Regions from separate parts of the Rhodococcus sp. OS5 genome, predicted to be linked through region 1. Evidence: riboswitches for the same ligand, from Rfam matches in the RefSeq annotation. Region 1 holds a riboswitch; each other region holds the start of a gene.
The links. A riboswitch is a leader RNA that binds a small molecule or an ion and turns the genes downstream of it on or off. The one in region 1 is predicted to bind thiamine pyrophosphate.
Positions count from the first base shown of each region.

Region 2: another riboswitch for thiamine pyrophosphate. It lies ahead of ACVZUB_RS19795 (TenA family protein); the one in region 1 lies ahead of ACVZUB_RS18310 (3-oxoacyl-ACP reductase).
Region 3: another riboswitch for thiamine pyrophosphate. It lies ahead of thiO (glycine oxidase ThiO); the one in region 1 lies ahead of ACVZUB_RS18310 (3-oxoacyl-ACP reductase).

Region 1 covers NZ_CM166368.1:3,922,235-3,930,159, forward strand. Annotated here, with positions in the region: gene ACVZUB_RS18275 (Fur family transcriptional regulator) at 1-368, shown strand, start outside; gene ACVZUB_RS18280 (YbjN domain-containing protein) at 374-796, opposite strand; gene ACVZUB_RS18285 (isoprenyl transferase) at 793-1,611, opposite strand; gene recO (DNA repair protein RecO) at 1,568-2,383, opposite strand; gene ACVZUB_RS18295 (TetR/AcrR family transcriptional regulator) at 2,480-3,229, shown strand; gene ACVZUB_RS18300 (AurF N-oxygenase family protein) at 3,226-4,215, opposite strand; gene ACVZUB_RS18305 (DoxX family protein) at 4,318-4,752, opposite strand; TPP riboswitch at 4,891-4,984, shown strand; gene ACVZUB_RS18310 (3-oxoacyl-ACP reductase) at 5,002-5,766, shown strand; gene ACVZUB_RS18315 (LLM class flavin-dependent oxidoreductase) at 5,766-7,046, shown strand; gene dinB (DNA polymerase IV) at 7,043-7,925, opposite strand, start outside.
Region 2 covers NZ_CM166368.1:4,248,389-4,256,313, reverse strand. Annotated here, with positions in the region: gene ACVZUB_RS19810 (ABC transporter ATP-binding protein) at 1-110, opposite strand, end outside; gene ACVZUB_RS19805 (ABC transporter permease) at 119-922, opposite strand; gene ACVZUB_RS19800 (ABC transporter substrate-binding protein) at 900-1,928, opposite strand; gene ACVZUB_RS19795 (TenA family protein) at 1,928-2,671, opposite strand; TPP riboswitch at 2,659-2,754, opposite strand; gene ACVZUB_RS19790 (carboxylesterase/lipase family protein) at 2,859-4,427, shown strand; gene ACVZUB_RS19785 (MFS transporter) at 4,420-5,646, opposite strand; gene ACVZUB_RS19780 (GNAT family N-acetyltransferase) at 5,808-6,077, opposite strand; gene ACVZUB_RS19775 (hypothetical protein) at 6,652-6,978, shown strand; gene ACVZUB_RS19770 (Type 1 glutamine amidotransferase-like domain-containing protein) at 7,036-7,659, opposite strand; gene ACVZUB_RS19765 (maleylpyruvate isomerase family mycothiol-dependent enzyme) at 7,694-7,925, opposite strand, start outside.
Region 3 covers NZ_CM166368.1:1,575,853-1,583,777, forward strand. Annotated here, with positions in the region: gene ACVZUB_RS07380 (NUDIX hydrolase) at 115-714, shown strand; gene ACVZUB_RS07385 (hypothetical protein) at 807-938, opposite strand; gene thiE (thiamine phosphate synthase) at 1,187-1,882, opposite strand; TPP riboswitch at 1,909-2,055, shown strand; gene thiO (glycine oxidase ThiO) at 2,055-3,134, shown strand; gene thiS (sulfur carrier protein ThiS) at 3,131-3,346, shown strand; gene thiG (thiazole synthase) at 3,339-4,091, shown strand; gene ACVZUB_RS07410 (ABC transporter ATP-binding protein) at 4,221-5,210, shown strand; gene ACVZUB_RS07415 (ABC transporter permease) at 5,210-5,980, shown strand; gene ACVZUB_RS07420 (M20/M25/M40 family metallo-hydrolase) at 6,113-7,564, shown strand; gene ACVZUB_RS07425 (adenylate/guanylate cyclase domain-containing protein) at 7,678-7,925, shown strand, end outside.

The DNA of each region.
Region 1 (7,925 bases):
AACAGCGCAGCGCCATCTCCGCCCTGCTCGACGACATCGACGAATTCAAGTCGGCACAGGAATTGCACGACGAACTGCGCAAGCGAGGTGAAGGCATCGGCCTGACCACCGTCTACCGCACGCTGCAGGCACTCTCCGACGCCGGAACCATCGACGTCCTACGCACCGACACAGGTGAGTCCGTCTACCGACGCTGCTCCTCCGGGCACCACCATCACCTGGTGTGCCGCAACTGCGGATTCACCGTCGAGGTCGAGGGCCCGACGGTCGAGCAGTGGTCACAGACCATCGCCGAGGACAACGGTTTCACCGAAGTGAGTCACACCGTCGAGATCTTCGGCACCTGCCGCGACTGCGCCGCCGCCTGAGAGCGTCAGGGAATCAAACCCTGCCGGGCGGTATCGGCACCGGTGAGCGCCAGTAGCAACATCGTGGTCAGTGCCTCGTCGTCCAGTCCGGCGGCAGGGAACGTGTAACGCAGGATGACGTCCGCCAGACTGCCGTGGCCGAACACCGCGATGGAGCCGAATTGGATGGTGCGATTTCGCTCGGCCACCTTGCGATGCAGTGCCGCGCTGACCGGTCGGTCCCATGCGAGAACGCACGTCATGGACAGCACGTCCAGACCCTCGGACAGATTCATCGCCTGGATGGAACACAGCGCGCCGGAGTACTGGAAACCCAGTGATCCGTCGGCAGCCACATCGACCGTCACGAAATGCGCCAGCGAGGCGGCCGCGCGTTCTTGTAGGCGGGCTGCTTCGTCGGTGGTGTCGGTCATGTTCTCCCCTGTCATTTGACGCCACCGAATCTACGGTCACGTGAGGCGTACTCGACGCAGGCGGCCCAAAGGTCGCGGCGGTCGAAATCGGGAAACAGCTTCTCCTGGTACACCATTTCGGCGTAGGCGGATTGCCAGATCAAGAAATTGGACGTCCGCTGTTCCCCCGACGGACGCAGGAAGAGATCGACGTCGGGCATGTCGGGTTCGTCGAGGTACTTGGCAACCGTCGCCTCGGTGATCTTGTCCGGATTGATCTCACCGGCCGCGACACGCTTCGCGATTTCCTTTACCGCATCGGCAATTTCGGCCCGGCCGCCGTAGTTCACACACATGGTCAAGTTCATGACGGTGTTGTTCTTGGTCAGTTCTTCGGCGATCTCGAGTTCCTTGATCACGCTGGCCCACAGGCGTGGCTTACGACCGGCCCAGCGAACACGCACACCCATTTCGTTCATCTCGTCGCGTCGACGGCGGATGACATCACGGTTGAAGCCCATCAGGAATCGAACCTCGTCGGGACTGCGCTTCCAGTTCTCGGTGGAGAAGGCGTAAGCGGAGAGCCACTCGACACCCATCTCGATGCACCCGCAGACGGTGTCCATCAGGACAGCTTCGCCGCGTTCGTGCCCGGCGGTTCGGGGCAGACCGCGCTCCTGCGCCCATCGTCCGTTGCCGTCCATCACCAAAGCGACGTGGCGCGGGATCAGTTCGGTCTGCAGGATCGGCGGGGTCGCCCCGGACGGATGTGGGTCCGGTGGTCGGATCACCCGGTCAGCAGCAGAATCAAGCGGAGTTCGCGGTTCGCGTCGTCGAATCACGTGTTCCATCCTGCCTCACGGGCAAGTCGACCTCGACGGCTGCATGCGGCCTCGAACGCTCGATCAGCGGCAACGTCCGCAATTGGCGCTCGAGATGCCACTGCAGGTGTGCCGCGACCAGTCCGCTGGCTTGCGTCCGCAGCGTCGCGGGCGCCGAATCGGTACCCTCCCACTCCCCTCGGAGCAGGGCTTCCATCAAGTCGAGCACTCCGGGCGACGGCGTCGCAGCACCCGCCGGGCGGCAATAGGTACACACGGCTCCGCCTGCGGCGACATGAAAGGCCCGGTGCGGTCCAGGAGCACTGCAGCGGGCGCACTCTTCGAGGGCAGGCGCCCAACCCGCATAGCCCATGGCTCTCAACAAGAACGCGTCGAGCACGAACTCGACCGGTCGTGCCTGCTCGGCGATCGCACGCAGTGCTCCCACCGTCAATCGCTGAAGCTGCGGGGCCGGCGCGCGTTCCTCGCCGGCCAACCGCTCGGCAGTTTCGAGTACGGCGCAGGCCGTGGTGTACCGGCTGTAGTCGTCGACGATGTCGGTGGCGAATGCGTCGACCGTCTGCACCTGAGTGATGATGTCGAGATTCTTGCCCGGAAGTAGTTGCACGTCGATGTGAGCAAACGGTTCGAGTCTGGCACCGAATTTGGAGGTGGTTCGGCGGACACCTTTGGCCACGGCACGTACCAACCCGAACTGACGGGTGAGCAACGTGACGATGTGGTCGGCTTCGCCCAGTTTGTGCAGGCGCAGCACCACCGCCGTGTCTCGATACAACCTCACTCGACCAGTGTCCCACGTTGTACCGACGACCGATCCCGATGCCGCGCCCGATGACAAGTCGGAAACACGGCAGGTCCGTCCGGATAGACTGGCGCGATGCCGAGCGACGCAATTGTGCAACCTGTCACTGCAGAGTTGACCGGTCGCGAAGCGCGGTGGGAGCGACACAACTCCGAGCGTCAGAAACGGATACTCACCTCGGCGGTCGAACTGATCGAAGAGCGTGCGGCAGGTGCCGAGGTGTCCGTCCAGCAGATCGCCGATCGTGCCGGCCTCGCCAAGTCGGTGGTGTACCGCCAATTCAGCGGCCGAGACGACCTCGATCGACGAGTGCGAGCGTTTGTGCTCGGCCAATTTGCGGCGGCCCTGGATGCTTCGATGAGCATTTCGGTAGGCACTCTCGACCAGATCCTGACCCGAACCATCAGCGCCGTCGCCGAGTGGATCACCGAGCATCCGCGGATTCACGAGTTCATGGGTACCGGCCCCACCGACTACGACGACGAGAGCATCGACGCGATCAGCAGTCTGAAGGCCACAATCGCCGACTCCGCCCGCACCACTATCACCGAAGTCGGTCGATCCGTGGGGATCGACTCCTCACCCTTCGATTCACTACCGTTCGCAGTGGTGACAATGGTCGAGGGCACGCTCACCCACTGGGTCCGAAGCACCGATCCGAAACCGAGCCGCGAAGAGATCGTCGCCGACCTCGCGAAATACACCTGGTACATGTTCGACGGCGTTGCCCGCTCGAGCGGACTACAGATCGATCCCCATGTCGAATTGTCCACGCTCATAGCCGAGCTGGTGTCCTCCGACGGAGGAACTTCGCGGCCGGACTAGATCCGGGTCTTGTCGGAACGCTTCGGCTCGCCGCGGTAGCGGGCGTAGTCGCCGTCGATGCGCAGCTTTCGCCACGCACGCTTCGACACCGGATTCATCAATCCGAGTTCGTCTGCCAGGGCTCGCATTTCGCCGAAGTAGTTACCCAGGATGCGGCGTGAATGCGGGCTCCCCCAGAAGGCGCTCTTCATCACCTCGTCCGGGATTCCGAATTCTTCGGCGAATTCCTTTGGCGGTGACATGATTTCACCCGCAAGCCAACGCATCGCGCCGGGGAAGGCGACCGATGTGATGGCTCGACTCGTACGACTGAGTCTGGGGACGTGATTGCGCAGGAACTCGTGAGCAAACGAGATGTGTCTCGCTTCTTCGGCGATGTGGATCTCCATGGTGCGGAGCATCGCCGGCGGCGTGTCCTTACCCTCACGGATGAGATCCTTCTGGAAGTGGTCGATCGGTTCTTCACCAGCCAGAATGCCGATGAAGAAGATGACCGGGAACTTTGCTCCCAGCACTCCGATGATCGGCGACAGTCGCCGGAACATCGGACGCATACCCGGCACGTCGATGTCCATGCGATTGACGAGTTCCTGGAACATCTGGATGTGATTGCACTCTTCGGTCATCTCGTGCAGGCAGTACCGAAACTCAGGCGACTGGTTGGGTAGCGCCATGATGTATTGCAGCATTCCCCGGATCAAGATGCTCTCGAAGGCCGAACCCACCTTGGTCACGTTCGCCTGACGCCACATTCCCATGGCGATTCGACGCTCCAACGACTGATCCTGGTACCACTGCGTCGCCCCGAGGGGGTCCGACACGGACGAGAGCACCCATCTCGGATCATGCGGATCGATCGCGAACTCTGGTGAATCCCAGTCGATGTCGAGATAGGGATCGAAACTGCGGGCAACTGAGCCCTCGGACAAAGTCTGCAGTACCTGGTGGTACGGCTTTTCCACTTCGATCGACGCTGACCGAGCCATCGGTGTCTCCTCACGGCCAGTCCGTCGATTGCAGTCGACGGACTTGAATGAGGTCAAACATAATGGGACACCGCGTCCCACGCAACCCCCTCGGGGCCTATTTCAGGCCCGACGCAGCGGGATGATCTCGCGAACCTTCTCGTCCCGGAGATACAGTCCCGCCCACATGACGATTCCGGTGTAGACGGCAAACAGGGTCGTGCTCAGCAGAGGCTGTTCAGCTCGAAGGTTGGTCAACACCGCTCCCCCCAGGTAACCGGTGAGCAGAATCGCGCCGAGTATCGACGTTCGCGGAATCACGTACAGCGCAAGGCAGATCAGTTGCACCACCCCAGCCGTCAATGCCAGCGAGTCCGGCAACCCAAGTTCAGCCGACGCATCCTTGACTGTCTGAAGGTTGAGAATGTGGATGATGCCGTCGAAGAGCATGAAAACGACGAACAGCCCACTCAGGACGTATCCGAGCTTGCGAGCCGTGGCCGAAGGTGTCGTCGTCGTGGCGTTACCGGAAACAGTGTGGACGGGCTGGGTGGTCATCGGAATCTCCTGGGGCGAAGGCGAGCGGCCGGTTGCCACTTCGCTTGCAATTACGACTCCCGCGCGATCGAAAACTCATCGCGCCGGCCGTTACAACGCACCCGGCGTTCAGGACGATTCACCTCACGTGGTCTGATGGACGGTGACACGGGGTGCCGAAAAAGTCGGCTGAGATCAGACCCGATGAACCTGACCAGTTAGCACTGGCGGAGGGATGTCGACGTGACCGAACAGCAATTTCAGCGCGCATTGAACCTCGACGAGCAGATCGTTCTGATCACCGGTGGCGCCCGCGGGCTCGGCGCCGCACTGAGCCGAGCATTCTCCCGCTCGGGCGCCCGCGTAATCGTGAACTACAACAAGAGCCGCGATGCCGCCGAGGCCCTGGTCGCCGAACTGGGTGAGGATCGCACCTTCGCAGTCCAGGCGGACGTGACGGACCGCAGTTCCGTCGACCAGTTGTTCTCCGCTGCACGCGAGAGATTCGACGCACCGATCTCGACCGTGGTCGACAATGCACTGGTCGACTTCTCGTTCAACGGCGATGCACGGCCGAACGCGGACACGATCACCTGGGCCGACTTCGACTCTCAACTACGCGGAGCTGTTGCCGGAACACTCAATACCACCCAGGCAGCGCTACCAGGCATGCGCGAACTCGGCTTCGGCCGAATCATCACTGTCGGAACCAATCTGGTCCAGAATCCGGTAGTTCCGTACCACGACTACACCGCTGCCAAGGCCGCACTGTTGGCACTGACACGGACGCTGTCCGCCGACCTCGGTCCGGACGGGATCACAGTCAACATGGTCTCGGGCGGCTTGCTCCGCACCACCGATGCGAGCGCCGCAACACCGGAAGCCGTGTTCGACATGATCGCGGCAAGCACTCCCCTGCGCCGAGTCACCACGCCGGACGAATTTGCCGACGCTGCACTCTTTTTCGCCTCCCCATGGTCGCGGGCCGTGACCGGCCAGAACCTGGTTGTCGACGGCGGACTCGTCAAGAACTGATGGGCGCACAGCTGCGGATAGGTGCGTTCCTGCTCGGTTGCGGACATCACAGTGCGGCATGGCGTCATCGCGACTCACCGGTCGAAAGTCTCGGCGACATAACGTATTACGAGTCGCTCGCCCAGATCGCCGAACGCGGCAAGCTGGACGCCGTCTTCTTCGCTGACGGTCACAGTGTTCGCGAACCCGAGTCGGGTGCGTCGTGGTTTCTCGAGCCGATCACCGCATTGACTGCCATGGCACGAGCGACAGCGGACATCGGCCTGGTGACCACCATTTCCACCACTTTCTACACGCCGTTTCACGCGGCGCGACTGTTGGCCTCGCTCGACCACATCAGCGGCGGACGGGCCGGCTGGAACGTCGTGACCTCGATGTTCGACCAGGAGGCGCGCAACCACGGACTCGAGGCGATGCCCGATCACGCATCCCGATACGAACGAGCCGACGAATTTGTCGAAGTGGCCCTCGCATTGTGGGATTCATGGTCGGAAGACGCGCTGATTCTCGACCGGTCGGGGCGTTTTGCCGACGCAAACAGGATTTCTCGAATCGATCACGACGGCAAACATTTTCGGGTGGACGGGCCGTTGACGGTTCCGCGCTCCCCGCAAGGCCGGCCGGTGTTGTTCCAGGCCGGGGCGTCCGAGCAGGGCCGCGATCTGGCGGCGCGTCGCGCCGAGGCAATCTATTCGGTTGCCTACGACTTACCCAGCGCACAGGCCTACTACGCGGACGTGAAATCGAGAATCGAGCGAGCCGGCCGGGATTCGAACTCTGTCGCCGTGATGCCGGGACTGGTCACCTACGTCGGCAGCACCGTCGCCGAGGCCAGGGCGAAGAAGGCCGAACTCGATCTCCTGCTGCCCACCGAACAGTCGATACGCCAACTCTCGTTGTTCACCGGACAGGATTGCGAGAACTGGGATCTCGACGGGCCCGTGCCCCCGTTGCCTTCACTCGAAGCGTTCACCGGGCCGCAGGGACGCTACGCCACTATTTTGCGGATCGTCGAGAAGGACGCACCGACTGTGCGGGAACTCCTCGGGACGCTCGCTGCGGGTGGTGGTCACGCAACGATGATCGGAACACCGGAGTCGATTGCCGACGAGATGGGATCCTGGTTGAACGGCCGCGGTGCCGACGGTTTCAATCTGATGCCGCCGACCTATCCGCAGGGCCTGGAAGATTTTGTCGATCACGTGATTCCAGTGCTGCAGGCGCGTGGGTTGTTCCGTCGCGAATACGAGGGAGCGACTCTGCGAGAAAACCTCACCTAGTCCGGCAGTAGCGGCACCGACAGATCCGGATCGCGTCCCAGGAGCACTCCCCTCGTGAGGGCCGCGGAGCCGAACTTCTTCCGGACACTGTCCATTGCCGAGTCGAGGGCGGCAGTGTCCGGACCCGCGAATCCTGGACCGTCGAAGGGCAATTCGAGTTGTTCGGCGCCGTCCCGATCCAGGTTGGAGACAGCGACGCCGATCAACGTGATGCCCTTGTCCGCGATCATCGGTATCGCTTCGTCCAGCAGCACCATCGAGGCGTTCAGCAATTCCGCTGTGTCGGCGGTGGACCGGCGCAGCGTGTGAGATCGAGTTGCCCGCGTGAAATCCGCGAAGCGGAGCCGGAGCGTGACCGTGCGCCCCGTCCGCTGCGCCGAACGCATGCGTCGACTGACACGGTCGACAAGGGACATCAACGACGCATCGAGTTCTGCGCGGGGATGGGATCCGCGACCCAGCGCATGCTGAGCACCCATCGAACTGCGGCCACGATAGGCGCGGACGGGGCGCGGATCTCGATTGTGTGAGAGTGCGTAGAGATGGCGACCGGCGCCGCCCCCGAGAATCGAGACGATCGAGGATTCGTCGTGCCGAGCGATGTCACCCACCGTCACGATGTCGAAGTTTCGCAGCTTCTGGGCCGTGATCTTGCCGACGCCCCACAGCTTCTCGACCGGCAAGGGATGCAGGAACTCGGTCTCGCCCTCCGGCGGCACTCGCAGCAATCCGTCGGGTTTCGCGAATGCACTGGCGACCTTGGCCAGGAACTTGGTGCGTGCGATTCCGACCGTGATCGGTAGTCCGACCTGCTCGGCCACATCGCGTCTGAGGTTGGCTCCGATCTGCAGCGGGTTTCCCACGATCTTGGCGAGCCCG
Region 2 (7,925 bases), 330 kb from region 1:
TCGCCCGCGTCGGCACCAAAGGACACCGAATCGAGCACGAGACGCGATTCTCCGGCCGTGTCGAACCTCTTGGTCAGGTCCTGGATTTCGACCACTGCATCCTCGACCATCGGGTCAGTCATGTCCGCGACCTTTCGTTCATCGCCCATGGTGCAACGATGCGCTCGATGGCGAACGTCAGCAAGTACAGCGTGACGCTGATCAACGCGGTCACCAGTACGGCCGCCAACACCAGGTCGGTGCGGAAGGAGTTCTTCTGGGTGCTCATGTAGATACCCAAACCGGAAGTAGCGCCGACGTATTCGGAGAACACCGCACCCACGACCGCATACGTGATGCCGATGCGCAGGGCAGTGAAGAATCGCGGAATTGCCGAAGGAAGGCGAACGTATCGGAACTCCTGCCAGCGAGTGCTGCCCATACTGCGCAGGAGAGCGCCCGCTTCCCGATCGGCCGCGGCAAATCCCTCGATGAGTCCGATGGTCATGGGGAAGAACGTCGCAAGGGCGATCACCAACACCTTCGGCAACAACCCGAAGCCGAACCAGATGATCATCAGCGGCGCGATGGCGATGATCGGCAGCGTCTGCGAGACGACAAAAAGTGGTACCAGCGCGCGTGACAACCACGGCGAAAAGTCCACGACCACAGCAAGAATCCAGGCCAACACCAATGAAACAGTGAAGCCGACCAACGTGACCTGCAATGTCGACCAGGCGTGGCCGGAGATGATCTCGCGGTTGTCCCACCCCTGGGACAGAACGCGCCCCGGAGACGGAAGTACTTGCGGCCGAATCCCACTGATCTCGACGTAGATCTGCCACGCCGCCACGAGGAGCAGCACCACGGCGAGCGCGGGAAGCGCCCGCCGCATGGTCGAGACCAACCGTCCGCTCACGTCAGGACGCGTCGAGATACTCATTGGTGAAGTACTCCGACCAGTCCGGCTTCTGGGTCAACGGCTTCCCGTCGGGTCCGGCGAGCAATCCGTTCTCGAAGAGGAATCCCGAATAACCCGACCAGGTTTCGAGATTCTGGGCGCCCACAACACCGTTGGCGTCTTTCATGTAGTCGGCGGCGAGCATCCGCTGACTCTCACGCACGAGGTCTTCGTCGGTGAATGCTCCGGGGTTCGCGTCGATGAGATCCTGCGCGGCCTGGTCCGGGTTGTCGGCAGCAGTCTGATATCCGCGTTGAACGGCTTTGACGAACTTGCGTGCCTCGTCGGGATGGTCCTTCAACCACTGCTGGTTGCCGTTGATCACGATCGAATACGCATCGGGGAAGCCGTAATCGGTGTACTGGAAGTACCGCATCGGAGTTCCGTTTCGCTCCGCTTCGAGGCCTTCCCAAGCAAAGTAGGAGACGGTGAAGTCTGCCTGGCCCGAGTACACGGCTTCGTACGCGGAAGTTCCGAGCGTGACCGTCGTGAAGTTCCCGGTCCCGCCGTCGTTGCGGATGATCTGCTGCAGCGTTTCGACTTCGCCGGGATCACCGAACCCGGCGTACGTCTTCCCGTCGAGATCACGTGGGCGCGTGATGTCCGCACGATCCGCCTTCACGCCGATGCCGGTGGCGCGGTGCTGAAGTGGCGCGATGACGGACGTCGTGGCGGCGCCGGCTGCACGGGCGAACGTGGCCTGACTCTGTGTGCTGATGCCGAACTCGGCATTGCCGGCATCGACCAGGGTGTCGGGCGAGGTGTTGTTGTACGGCAGGATCGAGACGTCCAGGCCGGCGTCCTCGAAGTAGCCCTCTTGGAGTGCTACGTACAAACCGGTGTGGTTCGTGTTCGGTGTCCAGTCGAGTGCGAACCGAATGGTCCCGTCGGAAGAGCCGGTGTGAGAGGCGCATCCGGTCAGAACTGTGAACGCGGCTGCGATCGCGGCAGACGTGGCAAGCGTGCGGCGCAGCGCCGCAAACGACATCACGACGCCGGCCAAGGCTGCTGGTGGAGTGCGGAATCCCAGAACATCAGCTCATAGCGGCTGGCGATGCGGAATGCTTCGCTCATCGCCTCACGCTCTGTCTCGGTGGCAGCTTCGGCCGCAGCATCGACCAGTACGCGGGCCTGCGCCACCGACTCGTGGAATTCGGGTGCGTCGTAGGTCGTGACCCACTGTGCGTACGGATGCGACGGATCGGCGTCGAGTACCTCGCGCGCTGAAGCGGCAAGATCGCGGCCGACCTCGGCGTAGATCCAGAAGCAGGGGAGTACTGCCGCTGCGGAGACCGGGTAAGGCGCAGTTGCTGCAGTCGCCGTCAGATACGAGACGTATCCCAGGCAGGCCTGCGAATGCTCGAGCCTTCCCGATCCCGCTGGAAGAATTCCACCGGTGAGAAGTCCGTCGTGAAGCGCAGATTCCACTGTCGCTGCCGTGGACGCGGAATTCGACCAGAAGCCCGCGGACTGCGGATCCGGGGAATGGGCCGCGACCAGGGACAACGCTTTCGAATACCCCTCGAGATAAAGCTTGTCTTGCTCGATGTACGTGCGGAACGCGTCGAGAGGCAATGTTCCGTCGCCGAGGCGGCGGAGGAACTCCAGTGAGTCGATCGACTCGCGGAGGGCCTTCGTCTCGGCCCAGAGTCGATCTGTGAACCGATCCGTCGACGGCGCTGTGGCCACCGAGTTTTCGGCAGAATTGTATGCAGGCTGCGTAGTAGCCATGACATCCCTTCGTCAGCATTACCTGATCAGGTTCCCGGGTGTGTTCTCAGCCCCGCCCATGCGGAGCACCCCGTGTCAGAACTAGGCGACCTTAACACCGAGGGGTTGCGTACTCGGCGCACACCCGTCCGAGATTGGTAGGTTTGGTCTTGATTGCCACACGCGCGGGTCGGGAGGGGATTCAGACATGGAGACCGACGTTCGACCAAATCTCGGCGAGGACGGAACTCTGGTGATCCGGGCGCGAGGCGGAGAAGCCCGCGGGTATCCGGATGGCGGTGTATTCGCGTGGAAGGGCATGCCCTACGCAGCGGCGCCGGTGGGTGAGCGGAGGTTCCGAGCGCCACAACCCACACAGCCGTGGGACGGGGTGCGCGACTGTCGTGAGTTCGGGCCGATCGCGCCGCAAGGCCAGAGTCCGGCGGTTCCGATCGATCGGGCCTTCAAAATCGACGAGGACTGCCTGTCGATCAACGTCTGGGCCCCGCGACCCGACGGCACGCCGCGACCGGTGATGGTGTGGATTCACGGCGGCGCCTACTGCCTCGGATCCGCCGCCCAAACGATCTACGACGGCCGTCATCTGGCTGAAACCGGCGACGTCGTTCTCGTCTCCTTCAACTATCGTGTCGGCGCACTCGGATTCCTGGACCTGTCTGCATTCTCCACCGCGGATACTGTTTTCGAATCGAACTGTGGTCTGCGAGACCAGATTGCGGCACTCGAATGGGTTCGAGACAACATCGACGCCTTCGGTGGTGACCCGAGTGCGGTGACCGTGTTCGGGGAGTCCTCCGGCGCAGGATCCATCACGACGCTCATGACCTGTCCGAGCGCCGAAGGTCTGTTCCATCGTGCGATTGCCCAGAGTCCGCCCGCGACCTCCGTCTACGGGGCCGAGCGCGCCAAGACCGTGGCGGAGCGGTTTCTCGAACTGCTCTCGATCGACCCCGAAGACGCAGGCGATCTGCTGACCACGGATCTGGAACTGCTCGTCAAGGCAAGCGATGATTTGGTCAACGAAATTCCGACCCGGATTCCGGGAACTTTGGCGATGGCACCCGTTGTCGATCGCGATCTGGTGCCGCACTACCCGGTTGCGGCTTTCCAGAAGGGTTACGCGCACCGAATCCCACTGATCATCGGTTCCAACAAGGACGAGGCGTCGATCTTCAAGTTCATGAAGTCTCCGCTGATGCCGGTGAGTGCGCAGTCCGTCGAGGCAATGCTCCAATTACTGGCCGACGATCACCCCGACATCTCCGCGACCAAACTTGCCGAGATCATGTCGGCTTACCCTGACCATGCGAAACCGAGTGGCGCGCTGGCGCTTTCACGGGACGCGGCGTTTCGCATGCCGACCCTCTGGATCGCAGACGCGCACTGCAGGCATTCCCCTACGTGGGTCTACCGCTTCGATCACGCGACGCCGATGCTCAAGGCGGCGCGGATCGGCGCGGGCCACGCGACCGAATTACCTTATGTATTCGGCAATTTCGGAACCCTGAACGTCGACCCCACGTTCTGGCTCGGCGGTCGGAAGGCCGCGATGGAGGTGGCCGGCCGTATCCAACGGCGATGGTTGGCCTTCGCCAGGCATGCCGTGCCGGCGGCCCTCGACGGCTCGAAGCACTGGGCGCCGTACGAGGAAGAGAAGCGGTCGACGCTGTTGATCGACTCCGCCGACACCCTCGTCAGCGACCCCGATCACGGATTGCGCGTCGCCTGGGGCAACGACGTGATGGGGTTCAACTGACGTCGGTCGAGTGCCGCGGACGATCCAGTTCGCGAAGCACCGGCAGAGAGGCACAGACTGCGGCGATCAGGATGATCGGAATCGACAGGGCCACAAAGGTCGACGCGATTCCGAGTTGATCGAGCAGCGGGCCGACCGCGAGGTAGCCGAGCGGGCCTGCGGCGTAGGCCGTCGACGTCATGACACCGACGACGCGTCCACGCATGTGCTCCGGGCTGTGCGTCTGCATGGCGTAGTTGGCGATCGGGCCGACTGGTCCGTAGACGAGGCCCTGCAGTCCGGCAAGTACGAGGATCACCCACAGTGGAGGTAGGAGCGCCATGGCCAGCATCGCTATGCCGAGAACGGCGACGGCAAAAATCATGATCAGCCGCCGGGACATGATCGGCGCCAGTGGGGCGTAGGCGAGAGAGCCGATGATGCCGCCGATCGCCAAGGCCATCAACACCGATCCGAGTTGGGCCGGTTGATCCAACTCTGTGAAGTACACCGGGAACACGACACTCTCCACAGGCATGTAGAGCGCGACGACTGCCATGTCGATCAGCGCCAGGGTGCGCAGCAGTTTGTTGTTCCAGACGAACCGAAGACCGTCGAGTGTGCCGTGCCAGATCGATTTCGGACGGTGTTCGTGTTCGGGCACTCCGGCGCCGGGAAGCCGGATGAAGGCGACCACGACTATCGAGAACACAAAACCTGCCGCCGTGACCCAGAGCGTGTTCACCGCTCCGATCGTTGCGATGAGGACACCGCCGATGCCAGGGCCGATCAGATACGCGACGTTGAAGTTGGCCTCGTACACACTGTTGGTTCGATCGAGCTTCCACTTGGCGGTCCGAGTCGCTGCAGGCAGCATGGACTCCCTCGCCGCCATTCCGGCGGGGTCGAACACGGCGCCGAGTGCGGCCAACGCCGCGATCACCGGGATCGTCAAGCCCGCGGTGGCCGCGATGATCGGAATCGCTGCAACGGACATCGCAGAGAGAGCGTCGGAAATCATCGACGTTCGACGGCGTCCGAACTTGTCGACGAATGTCCCCGAAAACAGGCTCGACACGAGTAGCGGAATGGCTGCTGCGCCGGCAACTATCGCCGCGTCGGTAGCCTTACCGGTTCGTTCGAGAACCAGCCAGGGGAGCACGACGATGGCGATACCGTTGCCGATCGCCGAGAACAGCGTCGCGAGATTGACCAGTACGAGAGGGAGATAGCTGGGGATAACTACGTCCGTGGACGCAGGTGGACGCCGATCTGCTGAGGCGACCACGTTCTTTCCTTCCCCGAGATGGTGCCGCCCAGGATTTCGACGACGGCACCATCGACGCTAGCAGCGGGGTCTGCAGGTTCGCGACTGGTTTTTCGCCGGCCGTTCTCGTTCGGTTATGCCTGGTAGGCGGGGTTCTCCGCAACAAACTTCTCGACGTACGAGCACGTCGGAAGGATCTTCAATCCCTCGTTCCGGGTCTGATCGAGCGCTTCACGCACCACGATGGCGGCAAGCCCGCGCCCACGAAACTGCGGATAGGTCACCGTGTGGTGGAAATCACGGACGCCGGAATGGTCCGAGTACTCGGCGAAACCGGCGAGTTCGCCGTCGACTCGGATCTCGAAACGCGTTTCCGCGGGATTGTGCGCCACTGTCTCGGTCATCTTCGGGCTCCGTTTCGAAAGGGCGGCCGGTTGCGCCGCGCCGCGTCTACGTTCTCTGGAGCACGCTACCTGGCAGGCCGTCCGCAATATCGGTTGCCGACGTGGGATCCGTTACTTAGCGCAACTACAACTGGACGACCGTTCAAGGGACCTTCGTCGCCATGGAGAACGAACAAAACTGGTCTGTACGTGCCGATTTGCCCGTACTTTTGTGCCCACAACGGGTGATACATATGCATCACGATCGTAACTATCCCAATATGTGGGACCGGTCACAAAGTTTTTTGTCGTCTGTTCGGATGGATTAAGTGGAGGGCCTGAAACGGGCAAATTGCAGGTCAGCGGCGCGCTGGTTGCGTGTCGATGATGGGTGCGAGTGGCCGGAAACCCCAGGGGTATTGCGTTGGTCATCAGATCGTTTCTCGGACGTGATCCCAAAGACCCGCTCGGGGGGTTAGCGTTTGAATCGTCGGGGATAGAAGAAGCGTTACAACTTCGCCAAAAAAACTTTGGCGTCGCTGCTCAACGGTTCGATTTCGAGTCTTCGTCGGACAACTTCGAGGAAGGAACGCACATGATTTTCGGGCAGCGTGAGTCGAACAGTTACTTTGCCGCAATTTTTTCGTACGACTTCCTTGACGAAGGTCTGGGATACGAGACCATCGCACGGATTCACCGAGGCGAGATCTGCGAATGGATTCGTGATCTCGAGGCTTCCGGGTTGTTCTCGGCTGCGGAAGTCCATGCCGCTGAACTGGCATGGCGCGAAAATCCACGCCTGCTCCTCGACGCCCTTCTCGAGGACGCTGACGAGGTCTCTGTCAAGCGCTGGGAGATCGCGTGGACGAGGCTCGAGCGTCAGTCGCCGGCAGCCGGAACCGCGGTGGCAGAGCACGGCTGATCCGGTCGGGCCGAGTCGACTGCTCAGTCTGCGTCAAGATCAACCGTCTGCGTTACATCAACGGTCGACGAGTATCACCTCGTGATCTGTAAGCACGGTGAATTGCGCGCCCGCCGTGGTCAGGGCCGCAACCGTCCGCGCAGTCACCTGTGGATCTTCGAGTAGCGAATCGCCGCCGTGCGGCACTATCGCGAAGTCGATCAGCGCGAGCCCGGACCAGATCGGGTCGATACCGCACGTTGGCATGACTTCAGCGGGGTCGTCCGACGCGTCCAGCCCGATCAGAGTCGGAGTCGCCAGGCACGCTCCGGCGCTGTATCCCGCATAGGCCACGACGCCTGAACGAACCAGCATCTCGATGACCCTGTCAGCGCCACTTCGAGCTAGCTGAGCTCGCAGGACGAACGTGTTTCCGCCGCGAACCCACAGGCAGTCGAATTCGCGGAGCCGGAGTTCCAGTGCTTCCGATGCACCCAGGAAGTCTCGGACATCCACTTCCTCTGCGGTGAAGCCCGCTGCCCGTAGCGGAGTCAATTCGCTGGTGACTGCTGAACTGCGGGCATTGGCGGGCCACGAATCTGCAGCCGCGGCGATGACCGCGATGCGAGCGCCGCGGCCTACGAGATCGACAAAAGCCTCGCGGTGGTCGCCGAATCGGTAGGACGAGAGAAACAGTTTCACTTCTCAGTACCTTCGCGACCTACCCATCCAGCCCTCAAATCGTGAACGCCAGATTGTCGACGACGCGTGTGCCCACCGTGGTGTCACCGCGAAGCGAGATGTCGGTTCGGTGATCCGACGCGTGGACGCGGCCACCGGCAATTCGGGTGAAGAGCGGTGAGCTCATCGAGATGGTCGTGGTCGCCGGACCGTCCAACTCCGGGACGAGTGTTGCTCGCGCGTCGACCGAGACGTGAAGTGAACGGGCAAGTGGCCCTTCGAGTTCG
Region 3 (7,925 bases), 2.3 Mb from region 1:
CGCCGAGAAATGATTCAGGGCATCTTCGCGAGCATATAAGCATCACCTACACCTGGAGCAGATTGAAACGGTTAGTGTGGGACAACGGCGAGAGCAGGCGGAGCGAGGTAGTCGATGCGTGGTGACGGTGACGGTTGGTCCATCGGATCGGACGGTACTCGGCATTGGGGTAAACACGGAGCCGCAGGACTGCTTCTGCGTGCCCCCGATTCGGACGGATCACCCATGGTCTTGCTGCAGCATCGTGCGGCGTGGAGCCATCAGGGCGGAACGTGGGCACTGCCCGGCGGAGCGCGGGACTCACACGAGAGCACGACGCACGCTGCCGTCCGGGAAGCACACGAAGAAGCAGGTATCGCCGAGGACGCCGTCCGTGTCCGCGGGGAAGTAGTGACGATGCGCGCCGAGAGCGGGTGGACTTACACCACCGTCGTGGCTGACGCGGCGCATCCACTGTCGACGGTTGCCAATGGTGAGAGCACCGAGTTGCGGTGGGTACGCGAAGCCGACGTCGACTCACTGCCGCTGCATCCGGGCTTCGGTTCCTCATGGCCCGACCTCCGGACCGAGCCTGTTGTGGCCGTGGACGGCGATCCGCACACCGTCGTGCTCGAGGACGGCGGATTCGGATGGTTGTCGGGTAGTTCCCACCAAGGCAGTGAGCAGTCAGGCAGTGACCAGAACCTGTCCGAGGCGTCGAGTACGCAGTCGTAGCACTCGAGTCTTCACAGTTCATACACAGCAGAAGGGCCGGACTCCGCGGGAGTCCGGCCCTTCGGTGTTTCGGTCGTCGACCGAAACGAGGCTCAGCTGAGCGAGTTCAGCGCCGTGATGAAGCTGACCGCGGTGATACCGAGCTTGAGCAGCTCGCTGATCTTGCCGAGGTTCAGGTCTTCGAGCGATTCGGTGCTGAGCGAGCCGGTGTCGAGGGATCCCATTTAGTGCTCCTAGGTTCAGTTAGTAACTGGAGGTAAACTACAACAAACCGAATGGGATGTGACACGCAATCGAAGCAACTGTGAGCAAGATCACTTAATCCGACTTTTCGGACATCCAATCGCACCTAGGAACTGGGAGTTTGTTGTCTGATCGGACAACTTCCGTTCACAATTCGAGTCAGGCGTGCTGACCCGTAACTGTGCGGAAATCGCCCGGCAAACACTTGACGAACGCCAGTTACCGGCTTTCAGCGCCCAGCGACGGCTGCGGCGAGGCGTTGCGCGGCCGCCTGGGGATCCGATGCTTGCGTGATTGCACGCACGACGACGATGCGCCTGGCGCCGGCATCGAGCAGCTCTGGCAGACGTTCTTCGTCGATGCCGCCGATCGCGAACCAGGGCCGCGGCGGTGCGGCGTCGGCGGTCGATCGAACCAGTTCCAAACCGGACGCACTTCGATTCGGTTTGGTCGGTGTCGCCCAGACCGGCCCGGTACAGAAGTAGTCGACGCCCTCTTCGATGGCGGCCAAACTCGCCTGCGCGCGACTGCTCGTCGAACGGCCGATGACTACGTCTTCACCGACAACGGTTCGCGCGTAGGGGACGGGAATGTCGTTCTGGCCGAGGTGGAGGATGTCGGCGCCGGAAGCCATCGCGAGATCCGCGCGATCGTTGACGGCCAACAATGCGCCGTGGCGTCGCGCTGCGGTCGCGAGAATGCCCAGCGCCACCAGTTCGTCCTTGGCCTCGAGCGGGCCGAACTCGCGCTCACCGGCAGAGCCTTTGTCACGCAATTGGATGATGTCGACTCCGCCGGACAATGCTGCCTCGGCGAACTGCGCGAGGTCGCCTTTCTCGCGGCGCGCGTCGGTGCACAGGTACAGCCGTGCTGCTGCCAGGCGCTCGCGCCGGTCGATGTCGTTACTGGGATGTGTGGGGTGCACGGAGCAAACGGTAGCCTCTAGGGAGCAAGGTTCGACACGGGAGTCCTGAAACGTCGTCGTCACTTTTTGTCGTGACTGCGAGGTTCGTAGGGCTGAGAGGGGATCGCGACCAGATCCCGACCGTCAGACCTGACCCGGATCATGCCGGCGCAGGAAGTGGAGGTGGAGTTTCGTGAGTACACACGCTCGTACGGTGTCGGTTGTCGGCGGCGGTGTCATCGGTCTCGCTATCGCGTGGCGAGCAGCCCGCGACGGGTGGGCCGTTCGGTTGTACGACCCGTCCATTGGATCAGGTGCTTCGTGGGTGGCGGGCGGAATGCTTGCCCCGCTTTCCGAAGGCTGGCCGGGTGAAGAAACCGCGTTGACAATCGGTGCAGCGTCCCTGGAACGGTGGCCGACGTTCGGTGAGGAGCTCGGAAAATTCGGGCAATCGGTCTTCACCGCGGACAGCTCGCTGACGGTTGCACTCGACGCTGCCGACGCGCAGGACCTGCAGACCATCGCCGAGTGGGTGAGCTCGCAGGGGCACGAACTCGAAGTTCTCGGTCGCGCGCGCATCCGTGAACTCGAACCGATGCTGGGCCGGGGCATCCGGTCGGGGTTGATGGCTGTTGGTGAGTCCGCCGTCGACAACAGACTTCTGCTGGCGGCGTTGCAGAAGGCCTGTGCGGAATCCGGCGTCGAATTGATCGCGCGGGCCGTCGACGACCTCGCCGAACTCGATACCGATCAGATAGTGCTCACCGCCGGTATCGCGTCACCCAAGCTGTGGCCCGGGCTACCGGTACGCCCGGTCAAGGGCGAAATCCTTCGCTTGCGCAGTAGGCCTGGAGTCACCCCGGCGCCCAGCCGCACCATCCGCGGAAGCGTCCACGGGCGGCCCGCCTACCTCGTCCCGCGCGGTGACGGAATCGTCGTCGGCGCAACACAATACGAGTCTGGTGAGGACACACAGGTCACGATGGCCGGAGTACGGGACCTGATCAACGACGCCGAGGCACTGATGCCGGCGATCGGCGAATACGAACTGTACGAGTGCGCGGCAGGTCTGCGTCCCATGACGCCGGACAACCTGCCGTTGATCGGGCGCGTGTCCGATCGTGTTGTCGTCTCCACCGGGCACGGCCGCAACGGAGTCCTGCTGACGCCCGTCACCGCCGATGCGACGGTCGCGTTGCTGAACGGCACATCTTTGGTCGAGGTAAAAGGAACCGAACCCGAGCGGTTCGCAGTAGCTAAGGAAAATTCATGAGTGAGCAGGTCCCGATCGGGATCACCGTCAACGGCGAAGATCTCGAGTTCGATCGAGCAGTCACGGTGACCGAACTTCTGACGCACCTCGAGTTGCCGAGCAAAGGCATCGCCGTCGCCGTCGACGGTGCGCTCTTTCCTCGCGGGCGTTGGGACGAATCCGTCGGACGTGGTTGGGAAATCGAGATCCTCACGGCGGTGCAGGGTGGCTGAGCAGGACCTTCTCACTATCGCGGGCCGCAGTTTCGGTTCCCGGCTCATCACGGGGACAGGCGGCGCCGCCAACCTTGCGGTGCTCGAGGAAGCGCTTGTCGCCTCCGGTACCGAACTGACCACCGTCGCGATGCGGCGAGTCGACGCGGCAGGCGGCACCGGCGTTCTGGACCTGCTTCGTCGCCTCGGAATCGAACCGTTGCCGAACACCGCCGGGTGTCGGGGCGCCGCCGAAGCGGTCCTGACGGCGCAGTTGGCACGCGAAGCGCTCGAGACGAACTGGGTCAAACTCGAAGTCATCGCCGACGAGCGGACTCTGCTGCCCGACGCAATCGAACTCGTCTCCGCCGCAGAACAATTGGTGGACGACGGATTCACCGTCCTGCCGTACACGACGGACGATCCGGTGCTGGCGCTTCGCCTCGAAGAGGTCGGCTGCGCGGCAGTCATGCCGCTCGGTTCACCCATCGGGACAGGGCTGGGTATCGCGAATCCGCACAATATCGAGATGATCGTCGAGCGCGCCGGCGTGCCCGTCATCCTCGACGCCGGAATCGGAACGGCCAGCGACGCCACCCTTGCTATGGAGTTGGGCTGCGACGCCGTCCTACTTGCGACAGCGGTGACGCGGGCCAAGAATCCCGCGTTGATGGCGTCGGCGATGCGGCACGCAGTGGTAGCAGGTTTCGAAGCGCGTCACGCCGGCCGGATTCCCAAGCGGTTCTGGGCCCAAGCATCGTCCTGACGGACCATTTCCGGGTGTTTTCTCAGGGTTATGCCCGGATTGTCCGGCTTCGTGTCCTACCTGAGTACCACTCGGAACTAGACCTGTGGCCGATGTGCTGGTCATTGCCGGTAGGGCAAAGTTCTCCTCATGATTGAACTGAGGGGATTGACCAAGGTTTACGGACCGACGAAAGCGGTGGACGACTTGTCGTTCACGGTCAAGCCGGGCATCGTGACGGGCTTCCTGGGCCCGAACGGTGCCGGTAAGTCGACGACGATGCGGATGATCCTGGGTTTGGATCAGCCGACGTCGGGTGCGGCGTTGATCGAGGGCAAGCCGTACCGCGAGCTCAAGACGCCATTGCGGACTGTCGGTGCGTTGTTGGATGCGAAGTGGGTGCACCCCAATCGCAGTGCGCGGGCGCATCTGCAGTGGATGGCTGCTTCGAACGGGATCCCGAAGTCCCGCGTCGACGAGGTGCTCGGGTTGGTCGGATTGTCCGAGGTGGCGGGCAAGAAGGCAGGCGGGTTCTCGCTCGGTATGTCGCAGCGTCTGGGGTTGGCGGGTGCGCTGTTGGGGGATCCGAAGGTGTTGTTGTTCGACGAGCCGGTCAACGGTCTCGATCCGGAGGGCATCGTCTGGATTCGTAAGTTCATGCAGCGGTTGGCGGCCGAGGGCCGCACGGTGTTGGTGTCGAGTCACCTCCTGTCGGAGATGGCGCTCACGGCGGAGCAGTTGGTGGTGATCGGTCGGGGTCGGTTGATTTCGGATTCGACGGTCGCGGAGTTCGTGGATCGTTCGTCGGAGTCGACGGTGCGGGTGCGCAGCCCTCAGCTCGATGCGTTGCGCAGTGTGTTGCTCTCGCAGGGGCTGACGGTGCGTGAAGACGGTTCCGGTGTTGCCCCGGCATTGGTGGTGGTGGATTCGACCACCGATGTGATCGGTGGTTTGGCTGGTTCGCAGGGGATCGTGTTGTACGAGTTGGCTTCTCAGCAGGGGTCGCTCGAGGATGCGTTCATGAAGTTGACCGGGGACGATGTCCAGTACCACGCATCCGGTATCGATCCGGGTGTCGGTGCACACCACGCAAATACACAGCAGGCAAACACGCAGCAGGCTATGGGAGGTGCACTGTAATGGCTGTTCTCAGTGCTGAACGTATCAAGATCACCACGACCAAGTCGCCGCTGTGGTGCTCGGTCATCATCGTCGTGCTCGCGCTCGGCTTCGCGGCCATCATGGGCGCGGTTGCCAAGTCGGCTCTGACGTCCTCCGACGTCCAGGGAGCACCGGACCTCGACACCGCCGTTGCCACGGCCGGCATCTCGGGTTTCGGAATCATGGTTCTCATGATCATGGCGGCCCTCGCGGTCACCAGTGAGTACCGCTTCGGGACCATCCGCACCACCTTCCAGGCCGTTCCGAACCGTGCCTCGGTTCTGATCGCCAAAGCCGGCCTCATCGGTGCTTTCGGTGCTGTACTGACATTTGTTCTCGCCTTCGGCGCGTACGCCATGGCCAAGGCCATCGCCGGTACCGAGGCGAGTGCCGGATTGACCCTGTCGAGCGGCAGTGACTGGCGCGCGATCTACGGCATCCCGATCTACGCCTTCCTGTGCGTGATTCTCGCTGTCGGCGTCGGATCGATCATTCGCCAGTCGGCCGGCGCAATTGCGTTGCTCCTGCTCTGGCCGCTGCTCATCGAGAGCCTGTTCGGACTGTTCGGCAGCTTCGGCGAGAAGATCACCCCGTTCCTGCCGTTCGCGAATGCAAACCACTTCCTCAGTGCGAGCAGCGGTGGCGTCGACTTCCACTGGGGACCCTGGGGCAGCCTGATCTACTTCGCGGCCTTCGTTCTGGTGATTTTCGGAGCAAGTATCGTCATCGTGAATCGTCGCGACGCCTGATCTTGTCGCTCCCTCGGTAGGTGTTGTCGGGAGACCTACCGAGAACCAGGAGTGACAGCAGAGTAGGGACCCAGTACGAAAAACCATTCGTACTGGGTCCCTTTCCTGTGCTTCGGCCGATATCCTCCGAAGATGAGACTCTTCGGTGTGGTTGTGGTCGCAATGGCTGGAGCACTCGTGGTGAGTGGATGCTCGTCGGGAAGTGAAGCGGCCGTCCCGACAGACCCGGTTGCATTCTCCGAGACCGTCACGGTCGACGCCGTGACCGGGCATCTGGAGCAACTCGAGAAGATCGCCGCCAACAACGAGGGCAATCGATCGGCCGGTACCCCCGGCTATGACGCCAGTGTCGACTACGTGGCAAACCTGCTCGAAGACAAGGGTTTCGAGGTCAGCACCCCGGAATTCGACTTCAGCTCCTTCGATCCCGGCACCGAATCCCTGAAAGCCGCTGACGGCTCCGATGTTCCGGTGCGGGCGCTGACATATTCCACCTCCACGGGACCGACCGGAATCACGGCGCGTCTGGTGGCGATTCCCGCCGACGAGACCCCCGGTTGCGAGGCCACCGACTACGACGGCCGCGACGTGAACGGTGCAATCGTGCTGGTCACCCGTGGAGTGTGCCCGTTCGGCGACAAGCAGAAGATCGCCGCTGACCGCGGCGCGGCAGCGCTGTTGGTTGCCAACAACGAGGACGCAATGCTGGGCGGGGCAACTTTGGGTGAACCCGAAGATGCCCGCATCCCGACCGGTGGGGTGAGCAAGGCGTCGGGCGAGGCTCTTGCCGCAGCGCCCGGAGACCTCACGCTGATTCTCGACACGTCGACGGAAACGACGAAGTCGCGCAACGTGATTGCGCAGACCAAGACCGGCGCGACCGACAACGTGGTTGTCGTGGGCGCCCACCTGGACAGTGTGCCGGAAGGTCCCGGAATCAACGACAACGGAAGCGGCACCGCAGCCGTGCTGGAAACCGCGCTGCAGATGGGAAGCGCACCAAGCATCGAGAATGCCGTGCGTTTCGCTTTCTGGGGAGCGGAAGAAGTGGGATTGGTCGGCTCCACCCGCTACGTCGAGGGTCTGAGCGATCAGGAACGGGCCGACATCGCCCTGTACCTGAATTTCGACATGCTCGGTTCGCCCAACGCCGGATACCTGGCTTACGACGGCGACAACTCGGATGCCGTCGGGGAGGGGCCCGGGCCCGAGGGGTCGGCGGGCATCGAGCGCACCTTCGTCGACTTCCTTGCCGATCGGGGGATTGCGGCGGACGGAACGGACTTCGACGGGCGTTCCGACTACGGCCCGTTCATCGAGATCGGAATCCCGGCGGGCGGAGTGTTCAGCGGTGCGGACGAGCGCAAGACGCCGGCACAGGCCGAGAAGTGGGGCGGAGAAGCGGAGGAGACCTTCGACCCGAACTACCACAGTGCCCAGGACAACCTCGCGAACATCGATCGCGAAGCGCTCGCTGCCAACGCTTCTGCAGTAGCCTTCGGAGTTGCGACGTATGCCCAGGATTTGAGCGGACCGAACGGAGTTCCCGTCGGCGATGCCCGGACACAGGCCAGAACCGAATGATCGACTGACCGAATGATCGACTGACCGAATGATCGACTGTGCGAGCGACCAGGAGGCCACTGTGCGAGAACGGCGGCAGCACACTGTCTGTAACTCTGAGTTACGCTTGAGTTATGGCTGATCTGTCCCCGGAGAACACCGACACGGCAGGTGCTTCTTCCTCCTCGGTTCGAGGCGTCGTCGACGTCGTCTTGAACTCTGCGGCAGAACTTAACCGTCGGCAGCAGCTCATCGACGCGCTACGACGCCTCAGGCGGGCACTACCCGGTGATCCAGGGTTTGGGGATCCGCTCTCGCTCGCCGGCCCCGGCGGTGCGCGCGCCGTGGCGCGCGTCGCTGACAGATTGCTCGATCAGAAGCC